4 regions of the Streptomyces griseochromogenes genome follow, and region 1 is predicted to be linked to each of the others. Evidence: riboswitches for the same ligand, from Rfam matches in the RefSeq annotation. Region 1 holds a riboswitch; each other region holds the start of a gene.

The links. Region 1 has a riboswitch for cobalamin ahead of AVL59_RS36045 (cobalamin biosynthesis protein). Riboswitches for the same ligand answer to the same signal wherever they lie in the genome.
Region 2: linked by a shared signal. The riboswitch ahead of AVL59_RS11065 (CbtB domain-containing protein) and the one ahead of AVL59_RS36045 (cobalamin biosynthesis protein) in region 1 are both predicted to bind cobalamin.
Region 3: linked by a shared signal. The riboswitch ahead of AVL59_RS25635 (hypothetical protein) and the one ahead of AVL59_RS36045 (cobalamin biosynthesis protein) in region 1 are both predicted to bind cobalamin.
Region 4: linked by a shared signal. The riboswitch ahead of metE (5-methyltetrahydropteroyltriglutamate--homocysteine S-methyltransferase) and the one ahead of AVL59_RS36045 (cobalamin biosynthesis protein) in region 1 are both predicted to bind cobalamin.

The regions. Positions count from the first base shown of each region.
Region 1 is NZ_CP016279.1:8,314,114-8,318,317, reverse strand. It holds gene AVL59_RS36050 (cobyric acid synthase) at 1-542, opposite strand, end outside; gene AVL59_RS36045 (cobalamin biosynthesis protein) at 539-1,483, opposite strand; cobalamin riboswitch at 1,587-1,727, opposite strand; gene AVL59_RS36040 (hypothetical protein) at 2,082-2,309, opposite strand; gene AVL59_RS36035 (inorganic phosphate transporter) at 2,343-3,605, opposite strand; gene AVL59_RS36030 (class II aldolase/adducin family protein) at 3,933-4,204, shown strand, end outside.
Region 2 is NZ_CP016279.1:2,601,389-2,605,592, forward strand. It holds gene AVL59_RS11060 (short-chain fatty acyl-CoA regulator family protein) at 196-1,602, shown strand; cobalamin riboswitch at 1,648-1,799, shown strand; gene AVL59_RS11065 (CbtB domain-containing protein) at 1,835-2,056, shown strand; gene AVL59_RS11070 (CbtA family protein) at 2,078-2,830, shown strand; gene AVL59_RS47835 (hypothetical protein) at 2,924-3,283, shown strand; gene AVL59_RS11080 (histidine phosphatase family protein) at 3,306-3,896, opposite strand; gene meaB (methylmalonyl Co-A mutase-associated GTPase MeaB) at 3,931-4,204, opposite strand, start outside.
Region 3 is NZ_CP016279.1:5,978,783-5,982,986, forward strand. It holds gene AVL59_RS25625 (acetyltransferase-like protein) at 1-534, opposite strand, end outside; gene AVL59_RS25630 (enoyl-CoA hydratase/isomerase family protein) at 640-1,758, opposite strand; gene AVL59_RS25635 (hypothetical protein) at 1,787-2,137, opposite strand; cobalamin riboswitch at 2,279-2,400, opposite strand; gene AVL59_RS25640 (molybdopterin-dependent oxidoreductase) at 2,516-4,204, opposite strand, start outside.
Region 4 is NZ_CP016279.1:2,594,940-2,599,143, forward strand. It holds gene metE (5-methyltetrahydropteroyltriglutamate--homocysteine S-methyltransferase) at 1-1,994, opposite strand, end outside; cobalamin riboswitch at 2,161-2,358, opposite strand; gene AVL59_RS11045 (3-hydroxybutyryl-CoA dehydrogenase) at 2,370-3,242, opposite strand; gene aceB (malate synthase A) at 3,239-4,204, opposite strand, start outside.

The DNA.
Region 1 (4,204 bases):
GCGACCGTGCCGAAGAACGAGGCGAAGACACCGCCCCGGTCGATGTCGCCGACGACGAGCACGGGCAGCCGCGCGTTCCGCGCGATCCCCATGTTCACGATGTCGGTCCGCCGCAGATTGATCTCCGCGGGCGAACCGGCCCCCTCACAGATCACCGCGTCATACGTGCCCCGCAACTCGGCCAGACAGTCCAGGACCGTGCCCAGAAGCCGTTGCCGGCGCCCTCCGTGGTACCCGCGCGCGCTCAGCTCGCCCACCGGCTTGCCCAGCAGCACCACCTGGCTGCTCTGTTCGCCGCCCGGCTTGAGCAGCACGGGGTTCATCAGCGCCGTCGGTTCGACGCGACAGGCCTGGGCCTGCATGGCCTGCGCCCGCCCGATCTCGGCGCCCTCGCGCGTCACGAACGAGTTCAGGGACATGTTCTGCGCCTTGAAGGGCGCGACCTTGACGCCCTGGCGCACCAGCCACCGGCAGATCCCGGCCGTCACGACGCTCTTGCCGGCGTCGGAGGTGGTACCGGCGACGAGGAGACCACCGTTCACTTCCCACGTCCCTTCACGAGTCGGCGCGCGGCGACCGTCGCGCCGAGCGCGAGCAGGCCGACGCGGCGGGAGAGCCGTACGGCCCGGTCGATGTCGGTGACCTGGACGGCCCGCCCGGAATCCCCGTTGAGCACGGGCCGGTGCTCGACGCGTCCGCCGTAGGAGAGCGTGCCGCCCAGCCGCACACCGAGAGCGCCCGCGAACGAGGCCTCGACGGGCCCGGCGTTGGGGCTCGGGTGCTTGCGGGCGTCGGCCCGCCAGGCGCGCAGGGCGCCGCGCGGGTCGGGTCCGGCGGCGGCCGCGAGTACGGCGGTCAGCCGCGCCCCCGGCCAGCCGGCGAGGTCGTCGAGCCGGGCGGAGGCCCAGCCGTAGCGCCGGAAGCGGGCCGACTTGTGCCCCACCATCGCGTCCAGGGTGTTGACGGCCCGGAACCCGAGCAGCCCCGGCACCCCGCCCACCGCACCCCACACCAGCGCACCCACGACGGCGTCGGAGGTGTTCTCGGCGACGGACTCGACCACGGCCCGGGCGATCCCGTCGGCGTCGAGGGCCTGCGGATCCCGGCCGCACAGATGCGGCAGCCGCGCCCGCGCCGCCTCGATGTCCCCGGCCTCCAGCGCGCGCCCGACGGTCCGGGCCTCCCGGGCCAGCGACGTGCCCCCGACGACGGCCCAGGTGGCGGCACCGGCCAGCGCGACGGAGGCGGCGGGGGAGCGGCGTACGGCCCGCTCGGCGACGGCCCCCAGCGCCACGGCGCCGCCCGCGCACACGGCGGTGTGCAGGGCGCCCCAGCCACGGTGGTCGTGCCACAGCACGCGTTCCACGGCCGCGGCCGCGCGCCCGAACACGGCGACCGGATGCCCGCGGCGCGGATCGCCGAGGAACAGGTCGCCGAGAAGGCCGGCGGCGGCGCCGTACGCGTATGAGCGATCGGCACCCATCGGCTCAGCCGGCCGTGGGCTCAGGGGCGGGTCCGGTACTGGTCCTCGATCGGCGGCCGAGCATGGCGATATGTGTCCTCACTCAGGGTGTCCGCGCCCTGGTTCGACGAGACCGGCGGTGAGAGTTCCTGGCTCCCGGGGATGTTCTTCCCCGGTGACAGTGGCGGGACCGCGCCGGATTCGCACCGGCTTCCTCTTCTGCCGCCGTACATGGCGTGGGCAGTCCACCACGCACCCGGAAGGGCCGTCAACTTGCCTTTGACCTGGGACGGTGGACTGTGCTGAGGCCCACATCGCCGGCCCGCCGGGCCGTGCCCGACGACCGGGTCGCGGTGAATTCCCCCTCCTCCGGGCGACGTTCGGGGATCCCTCTTGTGCTCACACACCGTGAGCATGGCAAGGGTGCGTACGTCTCATACGGGATGCAACGGACGCGGGGGAGACGCACGGTGGCGTACGTGGCCGAACTGCCGCCGGACGACGGTCAGGTCGTACCGCCGGAGGTGGTGGGCGGGTCCCGCCCGCCGTGGACACACCTGCGCCCTGCCGCTCCGGCTGACGTGCCGGCCCGGCAGGGCGCAGGAGGGACTCCGGGGAACTAGGCCTTGGCCACGATCAAATGGATCCCGTAGGCCACCGCGGCCGCGCAGGCCGCGAAGCACACGTACGCGCCCGTCACCGCCAGCGCGGCGGAGCCGCCCTGTGCGGCGGCCTTCTCGCGGCGCGCGAGGCCGTTGATGCCGAGGGTGAACAGGGCCACCAGGCCCACCGTGAACACGAGGCTGACGCCGAAGACGGAGCCGAGGGCCGCCCAGTCGATCTTCATGGGGATGCTTCCTTCAGTTACCGGGTGCTCGGGTCAGACCGTGGCGGCCGGCGGGGTCGCCGGAGCGGCGGGGGCCGGGTCGGTGGCGGCGGCCGGAGACGGGATCGTGGCCGTCAGGCCCTCGGTGACGGTGCCCGCGGGCGGCGGGGTCACCGCGGCGATGGCGGTGGTCACCACGCCGGCCGGCTCGGCGGTGTCGTCGGCCACGACGTTGGTGTGGTCGACGACCTGGCGACGGGAGATCTTCCAGATCGTGGCGCTGGCGCCGACGAGGAAGACGGCGACGACCGCGGTGCCCCAGTCGCCCAGGTCCGTGACGGACTCGGCGCCCGCGCCGACCAGTGCGGCGGCCGGGAGGGTGAGCACCCAGGCGACGGCCATGCGGGTCGCGGTGGACCAGCGGACCACACCGCCCTTGCGGCCGAGGCCCGCGCCCATCACCGAGCCGGAGACGACATGGGTGGTGGAGAGGGAGAAGCCGAGGTGGGAGGAGGCCAGGATGGCGGTGGCCGCGCTGGTCTGGGCGGCGAAGCCCTGTCGCGGCTCCAGGTCGGTCAGCCCCTTGCCCATGGTGCGGATGATGCGCCAGCCGCCGATGTAGGTACCGAGCGCGATGGCCAGGCCCGCGGAGAGGATCACCCAGGTGGGAGGGTTGGAGCCGGGGGCGACCGCGCCGCCCGCGATCAGCGCCAGGGTGATGATGCCCATCGTCTTCTGGGCGTCGTTGGTGCCGTGGGCCAGGGAGACCAGGCCGGCCGAGGCGATCTGCCCCGCGCGGTAGCCCTTGCGGGTGGCCTCGCCCTCGGCGCCGCGGCCGATGCCGTAGGAGAACCGGGTGGCGAACATCGCCGCGAGACCCGCCACGACCGGGGCGGCGACCGCCGGGAGCAGGACCTTGGTGACCAGGACGTCACCGTGGACGGCACCGAAGCCGGCGGAGGCGACGGTGGCGCCGATCAGGCCGCCCATCAGCGCGTGGGAGGAGCTGGAGGGCAGTCCCACCAGCCAGGTCACCAGGTTCCAGAGGATCGCGCCGACCAGCGCGGCGAATATGACCTCGGGACGTATGCCGTTCTCGTCGACGAGACCCTTGGAGATCGTGTTGGCGACCTCCACGGAGAGGAAGGCGCCTACAAGGTTGAGGGCGGCGGACATGGCCACCGCGACCTTGGGCTTGAGCGCACCGGTCGAGATGGTCGTGGCCATCGCGTTGGCGGTGTCGTGGAAACCGTTCGTGAAATCAAACGCGAGTGCGGTTACCACCACAATCGCGAGGATCAGCGAGAAGTTTTCCATTTACCCAGGCAATCGTTCGAGGTCATTGGCTGTTGGACCGTAGGCAACCTGGGTGAACGGAAAGTGAACTGAAGCGGGCTTCAGGATGTCAGTGGCGGGTTGTCGGGGTCGTGTTCGGGTCGACATCCCAGGCGCCCCATGGCTGCCGGCCGCGCGCGAAGGCCCGCGGTCGCCTCGGCGGCCCGCGAAAGAGATCCTGGTCACCCCGCGGGCCGCCGCCGAGACGGGCGAGCGGCGCGCCGTCCGGCGCCCGCTCGGGAGTACGAATTCAGGCCCGATTCACGCCACGGGACCCCGCGGCGCCGGGCCGGCTGGCAGGATCCCCGCATGGCTGAACAGCGACGGGATCCGGAAGCGGAAGAGTCACACCTGTGGGAGGGCGTGGTCGCGACGGCCCGGCGGACCGTCGCCGACGGGCTGGTCGTCGGCACCTCCGGCAATGTGTCGGCGCGCGTCGGGGACCTCGTGCTGGTCACCCCGTCGGGCGTGCCCTACGACCGGCTGACCCCGAACGACATCACCGGCGTCGACCTCGACGGATGCCAGGTGCTCGGCACGCTCGTGCCGACCAGCGAGCTGCCCATGCACCTGGCCGTCTA
Region 2 (4,204 bases), 5.7 Mb from region 1:
CGCCCCGGTTCCGGGCGGTGGTCGCCGGTGTCCGGCGGGCCGCACTGAGACTCTGACACTGGCACTGAGTGCCAACAACCGTGGACATCTGCCAACTTCTGCGAATCTTCTCGTCGCCGTTCGCCAAGTTTGCGAAGGGCACGGGAGCGGCCCGATGGCGTACGTTGGCCGCAGCCGGACACGGAGGATCACGGGGTGGGCAAGACGTACGCCGGGGCGCGCCTGCGGCACCTGCGCGAGGAACGACGCATGAGCCAGGCCGAGTTGGCCCGTGTCCTCGCCATCTCGCCCAGCTACCTGAACCAGATGGAGCACGACTCCCGGCCGCTCACCGTTGCGGTCCTGCTGCGTCTGACCGAGGCCTTCGGCGTCGACCCGGGCTTCTTCTCCGCGCGCGACACGACGCGTCTGGTGGCAGACCTCCGCGAGGCGCTGGCCGGGGAACTGGCCGAGGCCCGGGTCTCCGCCGCCGACCTGACGGACCTCGCCTCGCGGACACCCGAGGTCGCCCGGGTCCTGCTCGACCTCGGCCGCCGCAACCAACGGCTCGCCGAGCGCCTGGCCGGAGCCACGGACGGCCGCGGCCCGGGCCCGGAGCAGCCCGGCTCACCGCACGAGGAGATCAGGGACTTCTTCTACCGCCGCCAGAATTACCTCCACGACACCGACCTCGCGGCGGAGCGGCTCTCCCGGGAGATCGGCATCCGGCCCGGCGAGGTCCTACGGGCGCTGACCACGCGCCTCGCCGACCGCCACGGCATCCGGCTCACCGCCGAGCGCGGCGACCATCTGCACCACTACGACGAGCCGACCCGCACGCTTCACCTGTCCACCCGTCTGCGCCCCGGCCAGCGCGCCTTCCGCATGGCCACCCAGCTCGCCCTGCTCGAACACGGCGACGAACTCGACCGCGAGGCCGCCGAGGACTTCGAGCCCGGATCGCCCGCCCACGGCCTGGCCCGCATCGGCGTCGCCAACTACTTCGCGGCGGCCCTGATCCTGCCGTACGACGCCTTCCACACGGCCGCCGAGGAGGCGCGCTACGACATCGAGCGCCTCACCGACCGCTACGGCCTCGGCTACGAGACCGTCTGCCACCGGCTGAGCACCCTCCAGCGCCCCAGGCTGCGCGGCGTGCCCTTCTCCTTCGTCCGTGTCGACCGGGCCGGCAACATGTCCAAGCGGCAGTCGGCGACCGGCTTCCACTTCTCCCGGGCGGGCGGCACCTGCCCCCTGTGGAACGTCTACGAGGCGTTCGCCGTCCCCGGACGCATCCACGTCCAGATCGCCGAAATGCCCGACGGACAGCGCTATTTGTGGACCGCCCGCGCGGTGACCCGGCACCGCGGCGGCTGGGGTGAACCCGGCAAGACCTTCGCCATCGGCCTCGGCTGCGAGATCCGCCACGCCCACCGCGTCGTCTACTCCGACGGCCTCGACCTCGCGAACGCCTCCGCCGCCACCCCCATCGGCATGGGCTGCCGTGTCTGCGAACGCCTCGACTGCCCCCAGCGCGCCGCACCGCCCCTCGGCCACCCGCTGCGGATCGACCAGAACACCGGCACCTTCGTGCCGTACCCCGTCTCCGACGCCCGGAGTTGACGCGGTCGGCGGGAGAGGAAGATCACGGCGACCGAGGCGGTCTTGGCCATGCACGCCTGGCGCGGTACGGTCTGTCCGATATCGACGACGGCGAGACGGAAGCCGGTGGGAATCCGGCACGGTCGCGCCACTGTATGCGAGACGCCTTCCGGGGCGTCTGGTGAGTCAGACCCGTGGCCGTCGTCATGTGCACCACCGAGATGGGACGCGAACTCCCAGAGGAGGTTCTGCCATGGCGCAGACCGTCGCCCAGCCGACAGCCACCACCCCCGTCGTTCCCGCCACGCTGCCGCTGAAGGCGATTGCTCCCTGGGCGGTCTTCTTCGGCATCCTGATGCTGGTCCTGCTCTACTTCGTCGGCGCCGAGCAGGGCGCCACCTCCGTGTTCAACGGCACGGACGTCCACGAGTGGGTGCACGACGCCCGCCACCTGCTCGGCTTCCCCTGCCACTGACGCCAGGGACGCCGCACCCCCATGAACTCCGCAACGGTAAGAAACCTCCTCGTGCGGGGCATGCTCGCCGGCCTGGCCGCCGGCGTGCTCGCCCTGGTCGTCGCCTACCTGCTCGGTGAGCCGAACGTCGACAAGGCGATCAGCTTCGAGGACGCCCACTCCCACGAGCACGAGATGGAGGTCGTCTCCCGCTCCCTGCAGTCCACCGCCGGTCTCGCCACCGGAGTCCTGGTCTACGGGGTCGCCTTCGGCGGCATCGCCGCGCTCGCGTACTGCTTCGCGCTCGGCCGCGTCGGCCGGTTCGGCCCCCGGGCGACCGCGCTGCTGCTGTCCGGCTGCGCGCTGCTCGCCGTGTACGTCGTACCGTTCCTGAAGTACCCGGCCAATCCGCCGTCGGTCGGGAACCCCGACACCATCGGCAAGCGGACGACCCTGTACTTCCTGATGATGCTGCTCAGTGTGCTGCTGGCGGTCGCCGCCACCATCCTGGGCAAGCGGCTCGCGCCCACCGTGGGCACCTGGTGGGCGACCGTGGCCGCGGTGGCCGCCTTCGTCGTCGTGATCGGCCTGGCCTACGAGTTCCTGCCCGTCATCAACGAGGTGCCGAAGGACTTCCCGGCCACCCTGCTGTGGCGGTTCCGGCTTTCGGCGCTGGCCATCCAGACCGTCATGTGGACAGGTTTCGGGCTGCTCTTCGGCGAGCTGGCCGAGCGCCTGCTGAATCCCAAGCCCGCGACAGCCGCGTCCAGACGCGCGGTTCCCGCCTCGCACTGAACGCTTCCGGACAACGAGAGGGCCCTTCGGAACCATCCGAGGGCCTTCTCGCGTTTCCGGGACACCGGCGGAGGCGACGAGCGGAGGAGCCGAGTGGCCAGACACCACCCCCAGCCGCGTCACATCACCCTGGGCGGCCGAGAAGCGGTGGCCCTGACCGTGCGGGAGTACGAGCAACTGGTCGCCAGCCGACGCCAGATCGGCGGCCAGAGCGCACGGGTGCGGGTACTGGCCCAGCAGGTCAAGCGCGACGCGAGGCTGCTGCGGGAACTCGAGGCCCTGGTCGCCGACCCGGCTTCCCCCTTCGCCTGTCACGCGCCGGGCGCGGCAGCCGGGACACCGGACGCGGCCGGGTGCCCCGGCCACGACGGCACGGCCGACGGCATGGATCCTGCCTGTCTGCGGTGCGCCATCGCGGCGCTGCTGCGCCGCCACCGGGAGGAGAAGCCCTAGCCCCCGACCGCGGGCGCCGGTGTCAGTGACCCGGCGCGTCGCCCGGCGCGGCGAGGGCGGCTCCGAGACGCAGGTTCCACCGCCCTGACCGGCCGGTGACCTCCGTCGCGGTGAGCGGCGGGACGTCGACGCGCCAGAACGCGGCCTCGGGCGCGCCCAGCACCCCCACCACCACGGCCCGTACCACCTCCGGCTCCACCACGGCGAGGGTCCTGCCGTCCCCCAGCCGTTCCGTGTCCAGCCAGCGCGCGAGGCGGGCGCACAGCTGCCGCACGGACTCCCCGCCGTGCGGTGCGGCGCCTGGATCGGCCAGCCAGCCCGCCACCGCTTCGGGCTCGGCGGCGCTCACCTCGTCCAGGGTCCGCCCCCGCCATCTGCCCATGTCCAGGCCCGCGAGTTCCGGGTCCGCCGCGGCGTCGAGGCCGAGCGCCGCGGCCGTCTCACGACAGCGCACGCCGGGGGAGGCGACGACACGGACGGCGGCGGGCAGGGTCCCGGCCGTCGCTCTCGCCCGCGCCGCCGCGTCGGCCTCGATCGAGTCGCCGTCGTCGAAGCGTGCACGCCGCAGCGACGGTGTGATCGCCGCTGAGACGAAGGTGACACGACTGGTCACGCGGTTGTTCCTCCTGCTGGTGCCGCGGGCCGGCTCACTGCGCGCCGAACGCCCGCAGGATGCGTTCCGCGGCCAGGGTGGCCGTCAACGAGCCGTCCCTGACCTGTTGTTCGAGCGCGGGGGCGGCCTCGCGGACCGCGGGGTCCGCGTGCAGTCGGCCCAGCAGTTCGTCGCGGACCATCGACCAGGTCCAGCCGACCTGCTGGTCCCGCCGCTTGGCGGTGAGCCGCCCGGTGGAGTCGAGCAGTGTGCGGTGCTGTTCCAGGCGCTCCCACACCACGTCGAGGCCGATCGACTCACGGGCACTG
Region 3 (4,204 bases), 2.3 Mb from region 1:
GTGCACGCGCAGCCACGGGTCGGCAGGCAGTCCGTCCTCGCGCCGCCGGCGGATGTAGTCGGCCATGGGGACCCGTGGTTCGAGGTGTTTGGCCGTGGGACGGACCGGGGCCAGCAACGCGTCGTGGCCCTGTCGTCGGGCGCCGTCCCGCAGCGCGGTCAGCATGCGGTAGGACAGACCACGGCCGAGGTACTCGGTGTCCACCGTGATCTCCAGCGCGCTGGCTGTCGTCGGCGCGTTCCCGAGGTGCCGGTCGCGGTAGGCCCATACGAGCACTTGGTCCCAGCCCTTGTCCGGCATCTCCTCACGGCCGTCGAGCCCGGCGTCGAAGGGCACACTCAACCCGCGTGCCACTACGCGGTCGCCGTCCGTCGCCACCACGCAGTACTCGGGGAAGTCTTCGGCCACCCGGCTCAACAGGGCGCCCGCGACCAGATCCTGAGGGATGAAAGCGGGCCACGTCTCGGTCATCTCGTAGAGCCGGGACGTCAATGACGGACGCTCGGTGAGCGGGGTGATCAAGATGCTGTCCATGTCTGTCACGGTGGGGAACCCTGTCATGGGAACACCCTCTTGGCCAGCGGTTTTACCCCTCGACGGCGGCTCGTGCCGGCCGTCCGGTGAACACGTCGGTTCAGCTCACCGGGCCGCCTCGGGAGTCGTGCCGGGCCCGGCGAGGCCGAGTTCGTGTTCGCCGAGGGAGGTGAAGCAGCGCTCGACGTCGGTGTCGGTCACTTCGGCGAGGGTCGCGGGCGACCAGCGGGGGTTGCGGTCCTTGTCGATGACCTGGGCGCGGATGCCCTCCACCAGGTCGGGAGTGCTCAGGGCGGCGCAGGAGACGCGGTACTCCTGGTCGAGAACCCGCTCCAGCGAGCCGAGCCGCCGGGCGTGGCGCAGGGCGGCCAGGGTGACCTTCAGGGCGCTGGGCGACCTGGTGAGCAGGGTCTCCGCTGCTTCCTTCGCCGCCGTGTCGCCATGGGCGAGCAGCCGCCGGACGATCTCCTCCACCGTGTCGGCGGCGTAGCAGGCGTCGATCCACTCCCTCCGGCCGGCCAACTCGCCCGTGGGCGGCGACTGCGTGTGACGGGCGAGCACCTGCTCCACGGTCAGGTCGGCGAGGTCGGCGACGAAGGCCCGGAGCGCGTCGGACGGCACGTAGTGGTCGGCGAGCCCGCACAGCAGGGCGTCGGCGGCGCCGATCTGTGCGCCGGTCAGTGCGAGGTGGGTGCCCAGTTCGCCCGGGGCGAGGGAGAGGAGGTAGGTGCCGCCGACGTCGGGGACGAAGCCGATGCCGGTCTCGGGCATGGCGACCCTCGACCGTTCGGTGACGATCCGTACGCTGCCGTGCGCCGAGATGCCGACGCCGCCGCCCATGACGATGCCGTCCATGACGGCGACGTAGGGCTTGGGGTAGTGGGCGATGCGGGCGTTGAGGTGGTACTCGTCGCGCCAGAACGCGGCCGAGGCGGTGCCGTCGCCGTCGCGCGCGTCGTCGTGGACGGCGCGGATGTCGCCGCCCGCGCACAGACCGCGCTCCCCGGCCCCGGTGATGACCACGGTCTCCACGGCCGGGTCGTGCTCCCAGGCGGTCAGGGCCTCATCGATGCGGCGCACCATCGCGTGGGACAGCGCGTTGAGTGCCTTCGGCCGGTTGAGGGTGATGTGGGCGGCCCGTCCGGCTGTGTGCAGCAGGACGGATTCCTCGGTACCGGTCGTCCGAACGCCTCCGTCAGGCCGCGGGCCACGATCGACACGCATGATCTCATCGGTTCCTTGTCTCGATGGTTCAACGACGGCTCACGCCGCGCCGGTCCCGGGTCGCCGCGCTGAGCCGCGGCGGTGTGAAGGCATAGAGATCGAGGATCTCCGGCAGGGGTGCGATGCCCGGCCCGCCCGCGCGTACCCAGTCGGTGATGTCCTCGGTGGCGTGGGGGTCGTTGACGAGTCCCAGCCAGACCGGTCGGCCGCCGGCGGCCCGTCCGGCGGCGGAGGGCTGTACGACGATGACGTTGGCCTGTTCGCAGACGTCGAGGCAGGCGGAGATGCGCACAGGAACCTCCGCTCGCAGACGCGCGGTCTGCCCCGCGTGATCGACGCCGGTCACCTTGGTACTGCCACAGCAGCAGTCCCGGCACACGACGACACGGCAGGGCGCCGGTTCGGCCCCCGGTACGACTACCGCGTCGCCGGATGCCGGTTCCGCCAGGTTCTCTGGCACGGTCAACCACTCCTCCCCCGGGGAAATCCGCCCCGGTGTCCGTCGAGGAGGCGACCGCGTGAGTCTCCTGGCTCTCGGGTCGTCGCTCGTCCCGGCCTTCCCGCCCTCGCGGACAGTGGCCTGTCGGAACTCGCTCACCGATCACAGTGGCGGGACCGCGCCGGATTCACACCGGCTTCCTCGGATCGCCGTCGCCTTGTCGCGGATCATCATTCCATCGCCGACCAGCTCCCGTCATCCTCGCGACGACGACCCGGGCACCCGGACCGGCCGACGCGGCGGCCCCGGCCGTCGTGGTCAGTACACGTCGCGCGCGTAGCGCTTGTCGGCGGCGAGCTGTTTGACGTACGCCGCCGCCTCGGCCTCGTCCAGGCCGCCGTGGACGACGGCCGTCTCCCGCAGGGCCCGGTCGACGTCTTTGGCCATCCGGGAGGCGTCGCCGCAGACGTAGAGATGGGCGCCGTCCCGGAGCCAGGACCACAGCTGCGCACCGTGTTCGCGCATCCGGTCCTGGACGTAGATCTTGGCGCGCTGATCGCGGGAGAAGGCGGTGTCCAGACGGGTGAGCGTGCCGTCGGCGAGGAACGCGGTCAGCTCCTCCTCGTAGTAGAAGTCGGCGGCCCGGCGCTGTTCGCCGAAGAACAGCCAGTTCGGCGCGTGGTGGCCGCGGGCCCGGCGGTCCTCCAGAAAGCCGATGAAGGGCGCGACGCCGGTGCCGGGGCCCACCATCACGGCCGGTGCTGCGGGGTCGGCGGGCGGGCGGAAGTGCGACGCCCGCTGGACGCGGACCGGAACCGGTGTGCCGGGCTCGGCGTCGGCGAGGAACGGGGAGCACACGCCCTGTCGGGGGCGGCCGCCGAGGTTCTCGTAGCGGACGACGGAGACGGTCAGCGAGACGAGGTGAGGGTCTGTCAGGGGGCTGGAGGATATGGAGTACATGCGGGGTTGCAGGCGCCCCAGCACGTCGGCCCATTGCTGTGCCCCGGCCCGGATTCCGAACTCGGCGACCACGTCGACGGCCTGGCGGCCCCAGGACCACTGGGCCAGCTCCCCCTTGTTGTCCTGCCGCAGCAGCTTGCGCAGCTCGCGCGGGTCGCGGGCGCGGTCGGCGACGAAGCGCAGCAGGCCGGGAGTGATACGGGTGATGTCCAGATGGCGCAGCAGTGCCTCGGCGAAGGGCACGTCCCCGGCGTTGGTGACCCGAACGGCCGCGTCCGCGTCCAGGCCGGTGACGGCCAGCCACTCCGTCACGAGCTCCGGCCAGTTGACCGGCTGCACCGCCAGGGCGTCCCCGGCCTCGTAGACCAGCGGGGTGTCGCTGTCACGCGTGTCGAAGGTGAAGCGCCTCACCTCCTTGACCGCACCGGGCAGGCTCAGCAGGCGGTTTCCGGTCAGGCGGGCGGTGACGGGGGCGGAACGGCTCGGGCGGGGAGCCGCCGGGGTGGCGGGGGCCGGATCGGGCGCCGGATCGAAGGCGGGATCGGAGGCCGGGTGCTCGGGGCTCTTCAGCACAGTGAGCACCTGGTCGAGCCAGGCCCCGGCCTCGGTCTCGAAGTCCGGTTCGCAGTCGGTGCGCGGGGCCAGGCGTATCGCCTCCAGCTCCTCCATGCGCCGGTCGAGACGGCGGCCATGGCCGCAGAAGTCGTCGTACGAGGAGTCGCCGAAGGCGAGGACGGCGTAGCGCCTGCCCGCGAGGCGCGGGGCGTCGGGCGAGGCGAGGGCGTCCCAGAACTCGGCGCCGTTGTCCGGGGCGTCGCCGTCGCCGAAGGTGCTCGTGATCAGCAGCAGGTCGGCGTCGGAGGGCAGCGCTGCGGGGTCGGCCTCCTCCATGGGCAGGAGGGCGGCGGAGTGGCCGTCGGAGGTGAGTCTCTCGGACGCGGCGATCGCGAACTCCTCGGCGTTGCCGGTCTGCGACGCCCAGAGGATCACGACCTGGCGGCGCGGGGCGTCCGCGGACGGGGCGGACGACCGCGGGGAGCCGTCGAT
Region 4 (4,204 bases), 5.7 Mb from region 1:
ATGTCGCCGAACTCGGCGTAGCACATATGGGTGTGGATCTGGGTGTCCGGGCGGACGCCGCTGGTGGTCAGCCGGAAGGCCCGCGTGGCCCACTCCAGGTACGCGGGGCGGTCGGCGGCACGCAGGGGGAGGGTTTCGCGCAGGGCGGGCTCGTCGACCTGGATCACCGAAGTACCTGCCGCCTCCAGGTCGTTCACCTCCTCGCGCAGGGCGAGGGCCACCTGGCGGGCGGTGTCGGCGAGGGGCTGGTCGTCGCGGACGAAGGACCAGGCGAGCATGGTGACGGGACCGGTGAGCATGCCCTTGACCGGGCGGTCGGTGAGGGACTGGGCGTACGTCGTCCAGCGCACCGTCATCGGCTCGGGGCGCGAGATGTCGCCGGCCAGGATCGGCGGCCGGACGTAACGGGTGCCGTAGGACTGGACCCAGCCGTGCTGCGTGGCGAGGTAGCCGGTGAGCCGCTCGGCGAAGTACTGGACCATGTCGTTGCGTTCGGCCTCGCCGTGCACCAGGACGTCCAGGCCCGCCTTCTCCTGGAAGGCGATCACCTCGCGGATCTCCGCCCCGACGCGTTCCTCGTATCCGGCGGTGTCGATGCGGCCGGCCCTCAAGTCGGCGCGCGCGGAGCGCAGTTCGCCGGTCTGCGGGAAGGAGCCGATGGTCGTGGTGGGGAGCGCGGGGAGGCGCAGGTGGGCGCGCTGGGCCGCGGCCCGCTCGGGGTATGGCCGGCAGCGGCGCGCGTCGTCGTCCGTGACGGCGGCGGTGCGGGCGCGCACGGCCGGGTCATGGGTGATGGGCGAGTGTGCGCGGGAGGCCAGATCGGCCCGGTTCGCCGACAGCTGCGCGGTGATCGTGTCGGTGCCGCGGGCCAGGCCCTTGGCGAGGGTGACGATCTCGGCCGTCTTCTGCCGGGCGAAGGCGAGCCAGCGCAGGATCTGCGGCTCGATGTCCCGCTCGGCCGCCGCGTCGAGGGGGACGTGCAGGAGTGAGCAGGAGGCCGACACGTCGACCCGGTCGGCCAGGCCGAGCAGGGTGCCGAGCGTGGCCAGGGAGGCCGACAGGTCGTTGCCCCAGATGTTGCGGCCGTTCACGACACCGGCGACCAGCCGCTTGCCGGGCAGTCCGCCGACGGCCGCGAGCGCGTCCAGGTTGGCGGCGGCCGCCTCGGTGAAGTCCAGGGCCAGGCCCTCCACCGGTGCCTTGGCCAGCACCGGCAGGGCATCGCCGAGCCGGTCGAAGTAGGAGGCGACCAGCAGCTTGGGCCGGTCGGTGAGGGCACCGAGATCGCGGTAGGCGCGGGCGGCGGCGTTCAGTTCGGCCGGGGTACGGTCCTGGACCAGGGCCGGCTCGTCGAGCTGCACCCACTCGGCACCGGCCGCGCGCAGGTCGGCGAGGACCTCGGCGTACACCGGGAGCAGACGGTCCAGGAGGGTGAGCGGCTCGAAGTCCGCGGACACCCCGGGCGCGGGCTTGGCGAGCAGCAGGTAGGTCACCGGGCCGACCAGCACGGGACGTGCCGTCAACTCCAGGGCGAGGGCTTCCTTCAGCTCGGAGACCTGCTTGCCGGAGTCGGCCGCGAACCGCGTGTCCGGGCCCAACTCGGGCACGAGATAGTGGTAGTTGGTGTCGAACCACTTGGTCATCTCCAGTGGCGCGACTTCCTGCGTGCCGCGGGCCATGGCGAAGTAGCCTTCCAGCGGGTCGGCGGCGACGGCCGCCCGGTGCCGGTCGGGGATCGCGCCCACCATGACGGTGGTGTCCAGGACGTGGTCGTAGTACGAGAAGTCACCGGTCGGGACCTCGTCGACGCCGGCCTCCGCCAGCTGCCGCCAGTTGGTGCGACGCAGTTCGGCGGCGGCCGTGCGCAGGGCGTCGGCGGTGACCCGGCCCTTCCAGTGGCCCTCGATCGCCTTCTTCAGCTCCCGGCCCTGGCCCTGGCGGGGGTAGCCGTACACGGTGGCCCGTGCTGCCGCGGCTGCGGACTTGGTGGTCACGGAGATCTCCTTCGCGAGATGAATCCCTGAGATCCCGGGGACGGGACGAGAGCGCGAAGGGGTGACGTACCGGACGGCAGCGGCCGTCGGCCGTCCGTTCGGTCACGCACGCCGACCCGCCCTCGAGGTCACCGGGATTCCGCGCACGAGTCGTCCCGTACGCGGGCAGTTGGCAGGTCTTCGGACTCGCGGGCACGTCCTCATGGGGGAGGACACCTACTGGCCGTCGCTTCCCAGACCCTGTACATCGGGCCCAGTGCGTATGACGGCGGTCGTTCCCGCTCACCGCTGCGGGGCAGTCCCGGATTTCCACCGGGTTCCCTCTTACGACGCGTCCCGCCTGGCTGACGGGGCGAACCAGCTGCACCGGCCACCCTACGGGGTCGGGTCGTACATGTGGAATCCCCGACCGGCCTTGCGGCCCAGCAGCCCCGCTTCCACCATCCGCTGCAGCAGCGGGGGAGGGGCGTAGAGGGGTTCCCTGAACTCGTCGTACAGGGACTCGGCGATCGAGGCCACGGTGTCGAGCCCGATCAGGTCCGCCAGCTTCAGCGGGCCCATGGGGTGGGCGCAGCCCAGTTCCATGCCGGCGTCGATGTCGGCGGCGGTGGCGAAGCCGGACTCCGTCATACGGATCGCCGAGAGCAGGTACGGGACGAGCAGCGCGTTGACGACGAAACCGGCCCGGTCCCGGGAGCGGATGACCGTCTTGCCGAGCGTGAGCGCGGCGAACTCCTCGACGACGGCCGCCGCTTCGGGCGCCGTGTGCAGGGACGTCACGAGCTCCACCAGGGGCAGTACGGGGACAGGGTTGAAGAAGTGCAGACCTACGACCCGGTCGGCGCGGCTCGTGGCCATGCCGAGGCGCATGACGGGGAGGGAGGAGGTGTTCGTGGCCAGGACGGCCTCCGGGTCCTCGACGATCTTGTCGAGGGCCGCGAACACCTCCGCCTTGGCGTCGGCGTTCTCGACGACGGCCTCGACGACCAGCTGCCGGTCGGCCAAGTCCGCCGGCTCGCCGGTGAAGACCAGGCGGGCGAGGGCGTCCTGTGCGGCGGACCGCTCCAGCTTGCCCCGCCGTACGGCACGCTCCAGGGAAGCCGCCACCCGCTCCCGCGCGGCGTGGGCGGCCGTGGCGTCGGCCTCGCAGACGATCGTGTCGATCCCGGCCCGCGCGCACACCTCGGCGATGCCCGCGCCCATCTGGCCGCCGCCGACCACTCCGACACGCCGGATGCCGCCGCTCATGACCGGGCCTGCGTCCGGCGCACCAGGTGGCGGGCATAGGCGTCCGGGGTGAAGAAGAGCGGCAACTCACCGGTCAGTGCCGTGCGTTCGAAGAGGGCCCGGACCTCCTCCACGGGTGCCCACGGGTACTCGGCGCCCAGCGCCGCGAGTTCCTCGTCGAGCAGCCCGAGGACCGTCTCCCGGTCGATCACCCGGTGCCGCAGCCACTGCCAGATCTGCACCCGGGCGATCTCGGCGGTGGCCGCGTCCTCCATGAGGCCGCTCAGCGCGACGGCGCCCTGCCCGCGCAGCCAGGCGGCGAAGTAGCGCAGGGCGACCGAGATGTTGGTCCGCACGCCCTCCGCCGTGGGCGGCCCGCTGATCCGGCGCACCGAGAGCAGATCCGCGGCCGTCACCTCCACGTCGTCCCGCGTCCGGTCGAGCTGGTGCGGACGCTCGCCGAGGACACCGTCGAACACCTCGCGGCACACGGGTACGAGTGCGGGGTGCGCGACCCAGGAGCCGTCGAAGCCGTCCTCGGCCTCCCGCTCCTTGTCCAGCCGGACCTTGGCGAGCGCCGCCTCGTGGGCGGCCGGGTCCTTGCTCGGCACCTGCGCCGCCATACCACCGATGGCGTGGGCGCCGCGGCGGTGGCAGGTGCGCACGAGGAGTTCGGTGTACGCCCGCATGAAGGGCGCGGTCATCGTCACCTTGGCCCGGTCCGGCAGCAGGAAGTCGGTGCGGTGGCCGAAGGTCTTGATCAGGCTGAAGAGGTAGTCCCAGCGGCCCGCGTTGAGACCGGAGCTGTGCTCACGCAGCTCGTAGAGGATCTCCTCCATCTCGAACGCGGCGGTGATCGTCTCGATCAGGACGGTGGCGCGGATCGTGCCCCGGGGGATGCCGAGGAGTTCCTGCGCGGTGACGAAGACGTCGTTCCACAGTCGGGCCTCGTAGCGGTTCTCCAGCTTCGGGAGGTAGAAGTA